Regions from separate parts of the Paraburkholderia sp. FW306-2-2C-D06C genome, predicted to be linked through region 1. Evidence: predicted binding sites of a transcription regulator. Region 1 holds the regulator's gene; each other region holds the start of a gene.
The links. Region 1 encodes LexA, which represses DNA repair genes until DNA is damaged. Its sites were predicted from a motif close to ACTGTATNNNNATACAGT; they were not measured.

Region 1 (4,746 bases):
ATGGGCGCGGGAAATACGCCGCTGCTCGACCGGGTCTCGTGCAGCATTCTGGTGGCATGTTCGTCCGCCCAGGAGCAGCAGCAAGCGGCGGCTTGACGCCAGCCCCATGAACCGCGTCGACCGGAAGATCAGTCGTTCAGGTCGACCGCGGCGAACTTCCATGTGAGCAAACCTTCGCGCCGAAAGATCGCCGCGTAGCGCGCGTCGCCCGCGCCGTGCTGATACCTGATGACGAATTCGTTGATGCTGCGATAGCCCGCCGTGGTTTGCGGCGGTTGTGGCGGTGTGGCGCTGTTGCCCGCGTTGTTAGCCGCGCTGTGCGCTGCGGTGTTAGCCGCGTTGTTAGCCGTTTTGCCGTCGGCAGGGGACGCAGGCGCATTTTCCGCGGCAGGCGGCGCGGGCGGCCGCTCGCCCGGTTCGCCACGCGGCGGCATGCCGTTCAGCAACGCGGCTACGCCGTCCGGCGTCGCGTACGCATCTACTAGCGGTCCGATCAGCGCAACGCCGATCATCGCGCCAATGGCGGCAAATGGATTGCCGTTGCCATGTGCGTCGAGCCGGCGCGTCAGCAAGCCGGTGACCTGTTGCTTCAGGCTCTCGCGCAACGCCGGAAAGTCGACATACTGATTGACGGTCTCCGCATCGCGCGCGTCTGCCGCGCGTTTCAGATTGTTCAGCGCGATATATGGCGATGCATAGCCGAATCCCAGGGCGGCCACCACTGCAATCACAATCAGAACAACGATCAGCGGCCGTGCGGCGCTGCGTTTGGTGCGTGTCGAAACTGCCATCGAGTGGAACTCTCTATCAAGGGTGGTCTAACGTGGACCGCGGCCACACGAAAACGATCCCACGCGATGCAATATCTGAAGAGATCTGGAGAGGCGCGCGCAAGGCACCAGCAGGGCAATGACAGGTAAATGACAGGTTAATGACAGGTCAACAGCAGAGCAACTACACGCACGCCCCGCTCCTGATTACTCGAACACCGCCCCGTGCACGTTGGCTTCTTCAGCGATGCAGCGGTCGATCATCCGGCATACGGCGTCTACCGTGCCGACCATGATCAGCCGCGACGGCCCGTGATAGACGCGCACCGGTGCCCGTCGCGCCGGCTCTGCCGTATTCAGCCCTGAATTCAACGACACTCGAGCGAAAGCCGGCAACGACGACGGCAAGCTCGGCGCCCGCGATGCAGGTTCGTCGAACAGCGATGAAGCGCTGGCCGTGGACGCCTCGATCAGCGAACAGGGCACCAGCTTGCGCAGATGGCGCAAACGACCGAACTGGCGAAAAGGCAGCAGGCGGGCAAGGCGTTCCATGAGTCTCTCCAGGCGATTCAACGTAGGGGCAGCGGCGCGTTAGGCGTCGGGCAAGCGTTGGTAGAAGCAGGCGCTCAGAACTCGCCGGGGCGGATCAGCCCAACAGCGATGCCTTCCAGCGCGAAATCCGCACTGCCGGTCTGAACGAAGATGTTTTCGTAATCGGGGTTTTCCGCGATCAGTTCGATGCCGTTTGGCCGACGCTTCAGGCGCTTGACCGTTACGTCGTCGCCGAGCCGCGCGATGATGATCTGGCCGTCTTTCGCTTCGCTTTTCTTTTGCACCGCGAGCAGGTCGCCGTCGAAGATGCCGGCGTCGCGCATCGACAACCCGCGAACCTTCAGCAGGTAGTCCGGTTTGCTCGAGAACAGCGCCGGGTCGCACGCATAGTGCTGCGAGATATGTTCCTGCGCGAGGATCGGGCTGCCGGCCGCGACGCGGCCGATCAGCGGCAGCGACAGCTGCATGATGCTGGGGTGCGGCAACGTGAACTGGTGCGGCGAATCTTCGGGACCCGCCAGCAGACGAATGCCGCGCGACGCACCTGCCGCGAGTTCGATCACACCCTTGCGGGCCAAGGCACGCAGATGTTCTTCGGCCGAATTGGCCGAGCTGAAACCCAGTTCGGCGGCGATCTCCGCGCGGGTGGGCGGAAAGCCGGTACGTTCGATAGCCCGTCGGATCAGATCGAAAACCTGCTGCTGTCGTGCGGTGAGTTTGGTCATGGCGCTACTGTATGTATGAACAGGTGACTGTATTTTTATACAGTATTCGATGCAATTCAAGCTTTACTTTAAGTTCGTCGTCTGGGGTGTCGCTCCGGCGTCGCAAAAGGACGCTTAAACAACCGTTTTCGTGTCGCAACGCCTTATCCAGCTGCCATTACCACTTTTACGTATTAAAGAATGAAGAAACATTATTTTTAATGATGAAAGCCCTTCGATAGACTGGCCTCCGAGTTGACGCGCTGCAGACGCAAAAACAAGACGCCGTAACGGCAACCACAACGCGGAGAAGCTGGATGAACCATCGGGGCACGGGGCTGGCAGGCAAGACCAAAAAACTCATCGCGGCGCTCGCGTTCGGCGCGGCAACCGCTGTCGGCGTGATGGCGCAGGCGCACGCCGCCGACACGACGCTGCTGAACGTGTCGTACGACCCGACGCGTGAACTGTACCAGGACGTCAATCAGGCATTCGGCAAGGAATGGAAGGCCAGGACCGGCGAATCGATCACCTTCAAGCAGTCGCACGGCGGTTCGGGCGCTCAGGCGCGCTCGGTGCTCGACGGTCTGCAGGCGGATGTCGTGACGCTGGCGCTCGCCTACGACATCGACGCGCTGGCTAACAAGGGTTTGCTGGACAAGGGCTGGCAAAAGCGTTTGCCGGACAACGCGTCGCCGTACACGTCGACGATCGTGTTCCTCGTGCGCAAGGGCAACCCGAAGCACATCAAGGATTGGGACGATCTGACCAGGCCGGGCGTGTCGATCGTCACGCCGAATCCGAAGACCTCGGGCGGCGCGCGCTGGAACTATCTGGCCGCATGGGCCTACGCCGAACATCAGCCGGGCGGCAGTGACCAGAAGGCGAAGGAATTCGTCGGCAAGCTCTATAAGAATGCCGGCGTGCTGGATTCGGGGGCGCGCGGCGCAACGACCAGCTTCGTGCAGCGCGGCATCGGCGACGTGCTGATTGCATGGGAAAACGAAGCGTTCCTGTCGCTGAAGGAATTCGGTCCGGACAAGTTTGAAATCGTCGTGCCGTCGGTGAGCATTCTGGCCGAGCCGCCGGTTGCCGTGGTGGACAAGGTGGTCGACAAGCACGGCACGCGCAAGCTGGCCGAAGCGTATTTGAACTTCCTGTATAGCGAGCAGGGTCAGGAGATCGCCGCGAAGAACTTCTACCGTCCGCGTTCGAACAAGGTGCCGGCCGAGCTGACCGCGAAGTTTCCGAAGCTGAAGCTGTACACGGTGGACGATTCGTTCGGCGGCTGGGCGAATGCGCAGAAGACCCACTTTGCCGACGGCGGCGTATTCGATTCGATCTACCAGCCGCAGTAAGACTGCCAATGCCAGAAGCCGCTCAGGCGGCGAGAGGCGGCAACACCTGGCCAGAAAGCGCGCCCAGTGGGCGCGCTTTCTGGCTAGCCGGACGACCGCAAAAGCACGGCAAGCATCAACCCTGAAAGAGTATCCAGCATGACGACGTGGACCTTCCGAAAACCGAGCGCCTTGCCCGGTTTTGGCCTGACACTCGGCATCACGGTGGCGTATCTGAGCCTCGTGGTGCTGATTCCGCTTGCGGCAACTTTTCTGAAAACCGCCACGCTCGACTGGAGCCAGTTCGTGCGCGCGGTGAGCTCGCCGCGCGTGCTCGCGTCGTACCGGCTGACGTTTTTCTCGGCGCTCGGCGGCGCGCTGATCAACGCGGTGTTCGGCTTCCTCGTGGCGTGGGTGCTGGTGCGCTACACGTTCCCATTCAGGCGGCTCGTCGATGCGGTGGTCGATCTGCCGTTCGCGCTGCCGACGTCGGTGGCCGGCATCTCGCTTGCGGCGGTCTATGCCGGCAACGGCTGGATCGGGCAGTTCCTCGAGCCGCTCGGCATCAAGGTCGCCTTTACGCCGGCCGGCGTGCTGATCGCGTTGACCTTCATCGGTTTGCCGTTCGTCGTGCGGACCGTGCAGCCGGTGCTCGAAGAATTCGAGCGCGAGCAGGAAGAAGCGGCCGCGTGCCTCGGCGCGTCGCGCTGGCTGACGTTCCGGCGCGTAGTGCTGCCTGCGGTGTTTCCGGCTCTGCTGACCGGTTTCGCGCTGGCGTTCGCACGGGCGCTCGGCGAGTACGGCTCGGTGATCTTCATCGCCGGCAACGTGCCGATGAAATCGGAAATCACCTCGCTGCTGATCATCACCAAGCTCGAACAATACGACTACGCGGGCGCAACCGCATTGGCGGTGGTGATGCTGGTCGTGTCGTTCCTGATGCTGTTGTTCATCAATACCTTGCAGTGGTATCTGCAGCGGCGCACGAGCCGCGGTGCAGCGGGCCCGGCGCCTGCGGCCGCGAGCGTTACGGCAAGCGGCGCAGGTGTGCAATGAGCCGCGATACTGTGGATACCGTCGCGCTTGCCGCCGCGCCGCGCGCGCCGCGCGAGGTGGCGCGCCGGCCTGATCCGGTCACCGAGCCGCCCGTCGTGCGCTGGCTTCTGACCGGCGTCGCGTTGCTGTTTCTCGCGCTGTTTCTGGTCGTACCGCTGGTCGCCGTGTTCTATCAGGCATTGAACAAGGGCATTGGTTTCTATCTGGAATCGCTCGCCGATCCGGATGCGCTGTCGGCCATCAAACTGACGGTGATTACCGCCGCGATTGCCGTGCCGCTGAACCTCGTGTTCGGCCTTGCCGCGTCATGGTGCATCGCCAGGTTCG
Region 2 (4,746 bases), on a different contig from region 1:
TCAGCACGCCTTGCAGCAGCGTGACCACGACAAAGAACAGATTCGCGCCGAGACCGCCGGCGGCGAGCGCGTCGGGACCGAGCGAGCCGAGCAGGATCGTGTCGGTGACGCCCATCGCCATTTGCGACAGCTGCGCGATGGCGAGCGGGGCGGCGAGGCGGGCGGTGTCGGCGGCGTGGCGGGTCAGGGTCGGCGGCCGGGCGGCCACCCTGGTGAAGCCGGATTGAGTCATTGAGCGCTTAACGGCGGAAGTGGCGACAGACCGACGGCCAGAGCGAGCGGGACAACTCGGGACAACTTGGGACAACCAGAGCGATCAGGGCGGCGGCTGCGAAACACGGCTTGGCCGCCGAGTGCGCAGGGTCGCTGTCAGCTGACTGTTTGTCTGTCGAAACCAACAGCTTATTGCCTGGGCGCGGCAATGTCGATGGAGCAGGCACAAATTTGGTGCGCGTACGGGCTCCGGATTCTCGGAGTACGGCGCCTCCCGCGCATCAAGCTTCGTGCACCGCGATCCGCGTATCGCCGAGCAATACCACTTGGCCCGCGCGGATTTTGCAGGTCTTACGCGTTTCGACCTGGCCGTCGACGGTCACGGCGCCGTCCGCGACCATCATTTTCGCCGAGCCGCCGCTGTCCGCGAGGCCCGTTATCTTCAGGAGATTGTGCAGTTCGACGTAGTCGTCGGTCAGTGTGAAATCGAGGTTGGGCATGGCGTTTGCGCCTTCAGGCAAAGGGTTCGCATCATAAGCCAGAAGCTTGCCCTGGATCGGCGTCCACGTGGATTTCCCGTCGTGCATAGGCATTTGCAAGCAGATGTTATGTACTTGTCAGAAAATGAAACGTTCCGTAACACTGGGTGTTTCTCGCGAACTTCACTCCGAAAGGGGCGGTCTGTAGAAAAGCCTGCTGGATTTTTCCCGCATTCTCCAGCAGGCGGCAGACCGGGCGAGGCACGCATCGATACGTCACGCCAGAGTCGACGCCCGTGTCCTGACAACTTTAGAGAGGAAACAATCATGACCCAGATTCGTACGCTCCTGATCGGTACCGCCCTTACTGCCTTTGCCGCGACCGCCGCTGTCGCTCAGACCGCGGCGCAACCGGCCGCCGGCCTCTCCGCGCAGGCACAGGTTCAGACCCAAGGCGCCGATCTAGCACCCGCAGCGCCTGCCGCGCAGGGCGTGCAGCCGGTCACGCCGGCTCCGACCCGTCTGACGGCGCCGGGCTCGACCGACCCGCTGGTTCAGAAGCGCGACGCCGATGCGCAGGCTAACGCCGAATTCCGGGCGCAGAAGAAGTCGTCGAAGGCTGAACTGAAGGAACAGCAGAAGGCTGCCAAGTCGCAATACAACCAGCAGGTGCGCAACGCCAGGATCAACCAGAAGGCGGACAAGCAGGCCGCCAGCAACGAAATGAAGATGAACATGCAAGGTCAGGCAGCCGATCAGGATGACGGCGCTGATGTGAAGCACTAATAAAGCACTAAGCGCGTTGTGCTGAGGCGTCGATAGCGCGGTTCAAGGCGCGCGAGCCGACGCCGGCAAGGCGAACGCCGGCGACAATCCGGCTGACGCGGAGCAGCATGAGGCGCTAGCCGAAGGCAGGGCATGGTGAACGCCTTGCCGTCTCACGGTGAAAATGGTCCGGTGCGCCCGGGCCATTTTTTTCGCTGGCGCGTGTGCTTTCGCGCGGCGCGGCGCGGCGCGAGCCACCGCGGCGCCACCGCGTAAAAAGGGTCGCTTGCCGGCTGAGGTTGTATGGATATACAGTGTGCGTCGCCCGTTCTCTAACCGACTCCACGCATCCTCTCTAGCGTCCAATCCACTGTGCCCACCGTTGCCGAATCCTCGTCGCCGTTCGATACCGCCGCCTGGCTGGCAAAGCTCAACGACGCGCAGCGCGAAGCCGTCGAGTACGGCGCCAAGACGCCCAACGAGCCGCTGGGCGCGCTGCTGGTGATAGCGGGAGCGGGCTCGGGCAAGACCAATACGCTGGCGCACCGGGTCTCCAATCTGGTGGTCAACGGCGCCGATCCGCGCCGCATCCTGCTGCTGACGTTTTCACGCCGCGCCGCGCTCGAAATGACCCGCCGCGTCGCGCGCATCGCCGGCGCGGCGCTTGGCGCGCGCGCCGCGCTGGCACAAGGGCTGACGTGGTCGGGCACCTTCCATAGCGTCGGCGCGCGGCTGCTGCGCGAGTACGCGGATCTGATCGGCCTCGCGCCCGCCTTCACGATCAACGACCGCGAGGATTCCGCCGACCTGATGAATCTCGTGCGCCACGAGCTCGGCCTGTCCGCGAAAGAGCGGCGCTTCCCGGCGAAGGGCACATGCTTCGCGATCTACTCGCGCGTCGTGAACACCGGCGCGTCGCTCGCCGACGTGCTCAATCACGCGTTTCCCTGGTGCCGCGAATGGGAAGCCGATCTGCGCATGCTGTTCGCCGCGTATGTCGAAGCCAAGCAGAAGCAGAGCGTGCTCGACTACGACGATCTGCTGCTCTACTGGTCGCACATGGCCGCCGAGCCGTCGCTTGCCGCGGACCTGTCGGCGCGCTTCGATCACGTGCTGGTCGACGAGTATCAGGACACCAACCGCTTGCAGGCGTCGATCCTGCTCGCCTTGAAGCCTGACGGCCGCGGCCTGACCGTGGTCGGCGACGACGCCCAGTCGATCTATTCGTTTCGCGGTGCGACCGTACGCAACATTCTCGATTTCCCCGCGCACTTCAATCCGCCGGCGAGGCAGGTCACGCTCGAGCGCAATTACCGCTCCACCGGACCGATCCTGGCTGCGTCGAACGCGGTAATCGAACTCGCCAGCGAGCGTTATACGAAAAATCTGTGGACCGACAAGGCCTCAGCTCAGCGCCCGCGTCTGGTGACGGTCGCGGGCGAAGCGGATCAGGCGCGCTACGTCGTCGAACAGGTGCTCGAAGCGCGCGAACAGGGCATGAAGCTCAAGTCGCAGGCGGTGCTGTTTCGCGCCGCGCACCATAGCGCCGCGCTCGAAATCGAATTGACCCGGCGCAACATTCCGTTCGTGAAGTTCGGCGGCCTGAAGTTTCTCGATTCGGTGCACGTCAAGGATGTGCTGGCCGTGCTGCGCTGGGCGGAGAATCCGCGCGACCGCGTCGCCGGTTTCCGCGTCGTGCAGTTGCTGCCGGGCGTCGGACCGGCCACCGCGGCGAAGGTGCTCGACGAGGTCGTCGCCCGCGCAGGCACCGGTAATCCGGCCGACACCGCCGGCCGTGCGCTGGCCGCCTTCGCGCCGCCCGCCCGCGCGCAGGAAGACTGGCATCCGTTCGTGGCGCTCATGTCGAGCGTGTACGGCCGGCAGACGCCGTGGCCGGCGGAGTTCGAAATGGTGCGGCGCTGGTACGAGCCGCATCTCGAGCGCAATCACGAGGACGCGGCGATCCGTCACGCGGACGTGTTGCAGATGGAAAGCATCGCGGGCACGTACCCGTCGCGCGAACGCTTCCTGACCGAATTGACACTCGATCCGCCCGACGCCACCAGCGACGAATCCGGCGTGCCGCTGATCGACGAGGACTACCTGATCCTGTCGACGATCCATTCGGCGAAGGGGCAGGAATGGCGCAACGTGTTCGTGCTGAACGGCGTCGACGGCTGCATTCCGTCCGATCTCGGCACTGGCAGCGAAGAGGAAATCGACGAGGAGCGGCGCCTGCTCTACGTGGCGATGACGCGGGCGAAGGAAGACCTGCATATCGTCGTGCCGCAGCGCTTTTACGTGCACAACCAGACGCATATGGGCGACCGGCACGTGTGGGCATCGCGCACGCGCTTTATTCCGGCGCATCTGATGCCGCTGTTCGACGCCTACGCGTGGCCGCGCGTGCTGGTGCCGGGCGCGCCGACCGCTGCGGGGCTGGCGGCGGCCGCGCAGGCGAAGATCGAAATCGGCGCGAAGCTCAGGAAGATGTGGGATTGAGGGGGCGGTTCCCGGTCCGCGTGTCATTCAAGGCCGTCTTGACGCGGCCTCCCGCACCCGGTAACCGCTGCGGCCGCTGTCAGTTGCAGCTAGCCATCCCTGCCGCCGCTAGCGCGACTGCCGTTGCTGCTGCTGATGCGGCGCCGGGCGCGGCGGCACGAAGAAGTTGCGCAGCCACGCGGCGAGACGCGAGAACACGTCGTACGGTTCTTCGACAAAAATTTCCGGCTTCAGCAAGCGCAGATACTCCATGATCTGCTGCGCCTCCTGCTTCTGGAACGAGCCGTGCGAAATGCCCAGGCGCAGCAGCCCGCGCAGTTCGCCGAGCTTTTCGCGCGCGGTGCTGCCCACGCTCGTTTCGCACGCCACCTTGGCTTCGTAGACGCGCTGCCGCAGCGATTCCACCAGCCGCCAGGCCGGCGTCTGCATGATTTCCTCGAGCGCCTGAATGTCCTGCACCGCCCCCTTGATCTGCGCTGCCAGCGGATCGATCAGCGCGGCGTCGCCTTCCGCTTCCTTGACGATCGCGGCCGCCCAGTCGCGGCACTGCTTGGCCAGCTCTTCAGGCGTCCATTCCGAACGCGCCGCAAAACCGAAGCCGAATTCGCCCGCCTGTTGCATCAGGATCGCGACGACGTCCGGGAATTCCTTGTCCAGCGTGCGTTTCGCCCACGCGTACTGGCCGCCCTGCAACATCCGCTTCACCGCGTGTTCGGTCAGCGGCACCATATTGTCGAGCAGCTTGGCGCGCAAAAAATCTTCAAACGACGGCGTCGCGAACTGCGGG
Region 3 (4,746 bases), on a different contig from region 1:
ACACGTTTGCGTTTTCGATTGCGGTGTCGCGCACGGAGAGCGACATGCCGGCGGCGCGCTCGAATGCTGGCGTGCCCGCTGAAACTGCGAGTTACTCGTCGCTGGTAAAGGGCAAATCGGCCTGAACAGGCAAACGTTGCCTGACAGGTTGCGCATTGGCCGGCGTCAAGGCGCTCACGCGCACGCCTAGCAGCCGCAGCTTGCGGTTCAGTTCCACCCGCCTCAGACATTCGGTTGCCGCGCGCCGTATCTCGACGGCATCCGCGGTCGGTTCGTCCAAGGTCAGATCGCGCGTGACCGTGCGGAAGTCGTCGTAACGCAGCTTGATGCCCACGGTCCGGCCCACGTAACCCTTGCGCACGAGGTCTTCCGCGACCCGCACGCACAAGCCGGTAAACGACGCGGACAATGCCGGCCGGTCGTGACGCGGATGCAGATCGCGTTCGAAAGTCGTCTCGCGGCTCATCGACTTGGGCTCGGATTCGACCACCACCGGCCGCTCGTCGTAGCCTTGCGCGACTTGCGTGAGCCACGCCGAATAGCTGCGGCCGAAGTTGTCCTGCAACAGCCCCAGGTCCGCCGCCGCCAGATCGCCTACGGTGGCGAGGCCGAGCGCGGTCAGCTTGTCCGCCGCCTTCGGCCCGATCCCGTTGACCTTGCGCACCGGCAGCGGCCAGACCCGCAGCGGCACGTCGGCGGGCGTCAGAATCGTGAGGCCGTCGGGCTTGTCGAGTTCGGAGCCGATCTTCGCCAGCAGCTTGTTCGGCGCCACGCAGATGGAGCAGGTGAGGCCGGTTGCCTGATTGACCGCCTGTTTGATGCGCGCGGCAATCTCGCGCGGCTCGCCGGGCAGGTCGGTGAGGTCGATGTAGATGCCGTATGGCGAACGTGGGAGGCGTAATTCTGGCTTCTTTGGTTGTAACTATTTGATTTGTATAAAATAACTAGTCAATTTTTTCTTGATAAAAAGACATTCGTCACGGTCAGTGTCGCCCAACCTGCCTGTTTTGGTCGTGTTTGGTGGGTTAGGATACATTTGCTCGGTAAGGTGGTACGCGCATTAAAAATCCAACGTGAACTGAGACGACGCCTCGCTCTCCGTCGTTCCCGCACGTTGGAGGCCGCCCGCCTTGACCCCCAGCAGCCTGATGGATTTAACAAGTTCGACCCGTTTCAGGCACTGGGTGGCCGCGTGACGCAGCGCCTTAGCGTCCGCAACAGGTTCTGGGAGCGTGACGTCACGCGTTACTGTCTGAAAGTCGTTGAAGCGAAGCTTGATCCCGATGCTCCGCGCGAGATAGCCTTTACGCTGCAAATCTAGCGCCACCTGCTCGCATAAACGGGTAAATGCGGTACCGAGTTCCTGCCTGTGTCGTGCGGCGTGCAGGTCTTGCTCGAATGTAGTCTCTCGGCTCATCGAGACAGGCTCGCTATGAGTCACCACTGGCCTATCATCGAGCCCATGGGAAACTCTGCGAAGCCATGACCCATAGCTTCGTCCGAACTGTTCGATCAGCCATTGCTCGCTGCATGCGGCAATTTCACCGATGGTCGTTATCCCTAGAGACGTCAGCTTGGCGTTGGCCTTCGGCCCAATACCGTTGATTTTTCCGGCAGCCATTGGCCAGATCCTAGCTTGCAGATCCTCAAGCCGCAAAATTGTGATTCCGTCTGGCTTTTGCATGTCAGAACACAATTTTGCCAGGAGCTTATTTGGCGCAATTCCAACCGAACATGTGAGGTTGGTCGCCTCGAAGACGGCGGATTTCAGGTTCCGCGCAATTTGCTCCGATTTGTCATTCAAGAGCGATAGATCGGCGTAGACCTCATCTATTCCCACGTCCTCGATTGTCGGACTTACGGATCGAACTGCGTCCTTGAACAGTCGTGAGTATGTTCGGTAGAGGTCAAAGTTCACCGGAAGGAGAATGGCATTCGGCGCCAGTCGGGCCGCCTTCATCGCCGGCATCCCAGAGTGAACTCCGAGCGCTCGTGCTTCGTAGGTTGCGGTCGTCAAGACGCCCCTGCCCGTATAGTCGCGTAACCGCGAGAATTCACGCGTGCCGTCCGCGTTCGTTCGGGGCGCATCTGAACGACGGCCGGCAACCACCATGGCTTGGCCTCGCAGTTCTGGATACTGCGAAAGTTCACAGGACGCAAAGAATGCGTCCATGTCAATGTGGGCTATGCGCCTATGATCTGGCATGCCTTGATACTCAAAAATAGCGTTCAGTGTCTAGCTTGGCCAACGCGGCGCTCATGAGAGCCCCCGGTAATGAACGTCGAAACAGCGAGAAATCGCGTTCTGCGTCGCAAATGCCTAGACTGTACATTCATACAGTATTTTTGTCAGGTCGTGGACCCGTTTTGTAATGCAAATGGGGAGTTTCGGCGAGGACTGGACTGCTTCCTCATGCCTATCCGGGGGCGAAGGAGGAGCCGCGCTCCGACCCGGCTGCACAGGAGGCGTGCTACTTCGGCGGCTGATATGAAGCGTCGATCAGCGCTCGATTGGAATCGACTGCCCCGCCGGCCAGTTCTCCTTGGCATCCGAACGCCAAACGCGCGCCAAGATGCAGGTTTGATGAGGCGCCTCTGGTCTTCGGCTTGATGGCGAACTGGAGTGCATTGGGAGGCGCAACCACACGAAAATGTACGCCGGCTTACGTCGGGAAGCAGACTAGAAACTATGCCTCGTCGGTACTAGGAAGCAACTTTCACATCGGTGATATTCGACGGAATCATCGTGATACAACGACTGCAGACATCGCAGCCGCGCTATATACGTTCGAACAGCCCGCTGCGGGAACCTTGACCGACGGGGTAGTTCTTGTTGTTTTGGCCGGATGCCGATTCACCAACGGTTTCGCATAGAGCGAATGCAGGGGCGTCCATTCCATCGCTTACCGCGCTTAAATGTCTTAAAACCGTTAGCGGGCAATTAAGTGTCAAACACGAGCGCTCCCTTGTCGGCCTTTGCCGACATTCATGTATCGGCGTTGGTCGGGCGGCTACAAGGTGCTTTCCGGACATTCGCATCCCACCAGCCGCGAATGTCCGGTTCCACTACAAGCGGATGCGTACTTTCGACCCGTTGCCGACGTTCGAAGTGGCGTCCCGCCAACGGCAGATCACAAAGACAACCGGACGTCCAGCCGCTCTGCTTCCCGAAATAACGCGACATTGGTTTGCATACCTTGCAGTCCTATGCGACGACCCAGTCGTGGCCAGCAATCGGACCCCCCGCTTGCTGCATGCGACCGCCCGAAACCAGACCGCCAAGATCCACTGGTGCGTAGCCAAAATCGTTGACGAGTCCGATCACCACCGCCTTTGCGTCCTTGTCGTCACCGGAGACGAAGATGACGCGCTTTCCGTCATGAAACTTCGGGCCCTTGTCGTAGTGCTCCATGCGGATAGCATTGAACGCCTTGACGACGCGAGCCTCTGGCGCGTGTGCCGCGACGATCTCGCTGGCGCCCGTGCCCCCCAAGTCCGCCAGAACGAGCTCAGGCTCGAGTTGCGTAAAAGGGTTGGTGGTATCCACCAAAATGCGACCCGCCCAATTGGGCAGCCCATCCAGGGCCGACGGGACTTGAAGCCATGGAACGGCGAGCATGACCAGCTCGAGCCGGGCCACCTCCTGGACCGTATCTGCCGACGCGTTCGGACCGAGTCCGGCCACGATATCGCCCAAAGCCTGCGGCCCACGACGAGCGCTCAAGACAACCTCATGTCCTGCTTGAATGGCACTCCTGGCGATGGACTGCGCTACAGCACCGGCTCCAATAAAACCAATCTTCATTTCGACACCTCAGCGGCAACGTAAGTCAACGAAGCCATGCTCGTCCAGGAGCACGGCACTTGGGAGAACAGCCAGGTCAGTTCGATGAGCGCAAGTCGAGCAGCACCTTGCCACCCTTGATTGCGTGAGCGACGGCCTTCTGGTAGTCCGCAAGCGGATAGACGGCGGCCACAGGCAGGTCAAGCTCGCCGCGAGCCATCAGTTCGGCGGACTCCTTGATTGCGTCCATGATGTACGGCAGGTATTCGGGAAGGTCGATGTATATGCCGCGCACGACGATGCCGCGCAGATGCAGGTCCACGACCTTGAGCGGCGTGACCAGCTCGCCGCTTGTGAACGCATAGCTCACCAGCGTACCGTTTTGCGACAGCACGTCGATCAGGCGCACCGCAGCCGAACCGCTCAGGCCGTCGATGGCCAGACGGACGTTGCCCGGACCGACCGCGGCCCTGGCTTTGTCGATGGCGCCTGGCTCATCGACGAGAACGACGTCCCCACCAGCTTCTTCCAGTTCCTTGACCAGTTCCGGACGACGTACGAAGTTGATGGTCCGCAGGCCACGCTTCTTCGCCAACGCGATCACCGTGCGGCCGATGCCGGAGTTGGCCGCGTTTTGCACGATCCAGTCGCCTTCCTTGAGGTCAACGAAGCGCCCGAGCAGAAGTACGGCCGTGGGAGGATTGATGCGCAGCATGGCCAGTTGACGTGGATCGACGTTGGCAGGCAGCGCAATCAGCCCCTTGGCCGGGATCACCAGGCGCTCGCGCCAGGTCAACGCATAAAGCGGGGGCAACACGCGGTCGCCGACCTTCACGTTGGAGACATTCGAGCCTACCTGCAGAACTCGCCCGACGCCTTCGTTGCCCACGATCGAGGGCAGTGGAGTCGAGTAGACGAAGCGATTGGTGATGACGGCCAGGTCATTGCCGTTGATGGGGGCA

Region 2: a site for LexA is predicted at 1,756-1,773, ahead of AC3WLT_RS05970 (ATP-dependent helicase). Genes of this name have one in related genera too.
Region 3: a site for LexA is predicted at 2,325-2,342, ahead of dinB (DNA polymerase IV). Genes of this name have one in related genera too.

What each region holds. Positions count from the first base shown of each region.
Region 1 is NZ_JBYSWU010000016.1:120,164-124,909, reverse strand. Features, by position in the region: gene AC3WLT_RS14970 (universal stress protein) at 1-96, shown strand, start outside; gene AC3WLT_RS14965 (DUF2939 domain-containing protein) at 129-791, opposite strand; gene AC3WLT_RS14960 (hypothetical protein) at 978-1,322, opposite strand; gene lexA (transcriptional repressor LexA) at 1,397-2,047, opposite strand; gene AC3WLT_RS14950 (sulfate ABC transporter substrate-binding protein) at 2,344-3,384, shown strand; gene cysT (sulfate ABC transporter permease subunit CysT) at 3,523-4,419, shown strand; gene cysW (sulfate ABC transporter permease subunit CysW) at 4,416-4,746, shown strand, end outside.
Region 2 is NZ_JBYSWU010000005.1:184,631-189,376, reverse strand. Features, by position in the region: gene AC3WLT_RS05985 (MATE family efflux transporter) at 1-232, opposite strand, end outside; gene AC3WLT_RS05980 (RNA-binding S4 domain-containing protein) at 495-713, opposite strand; gene AC3WLT_RS05975 (hypothetical protein) at 1,020-1,478, shown strand; gene AC3WLT_RS05970 (ATP-dependent helicase) at 1,830-3,959, shown strand; gene AC3WLT_RS05965 (DUF4088 family protein) at 4,068-4,746, opposite strand, start outside.
Region 3 is NZ_JBYSWU010000008.1:121,861-126,606, reverse strand. Features, by position in the region: gene AC3WLT_RS08615 (heavy metal sensor histidine kinase) at 1-125, shown strand, start outside; partial or broken gene AC3WLT_RS08610 (Y-family DNA polymerase) at 92-874, opposite strand; gene dinB (DNA polymerase IV) at 1,061-2,206, opposite strand; gene AC3WLT_RS08600 (NADPH-dependent F420 reductase) at 3,206-3,805, opposite strand; gene AC3WLT_RS08595 (zinc-dependent alcohol dehydrogenase family protein) at 3,882-4,746, opposite strand, start outside.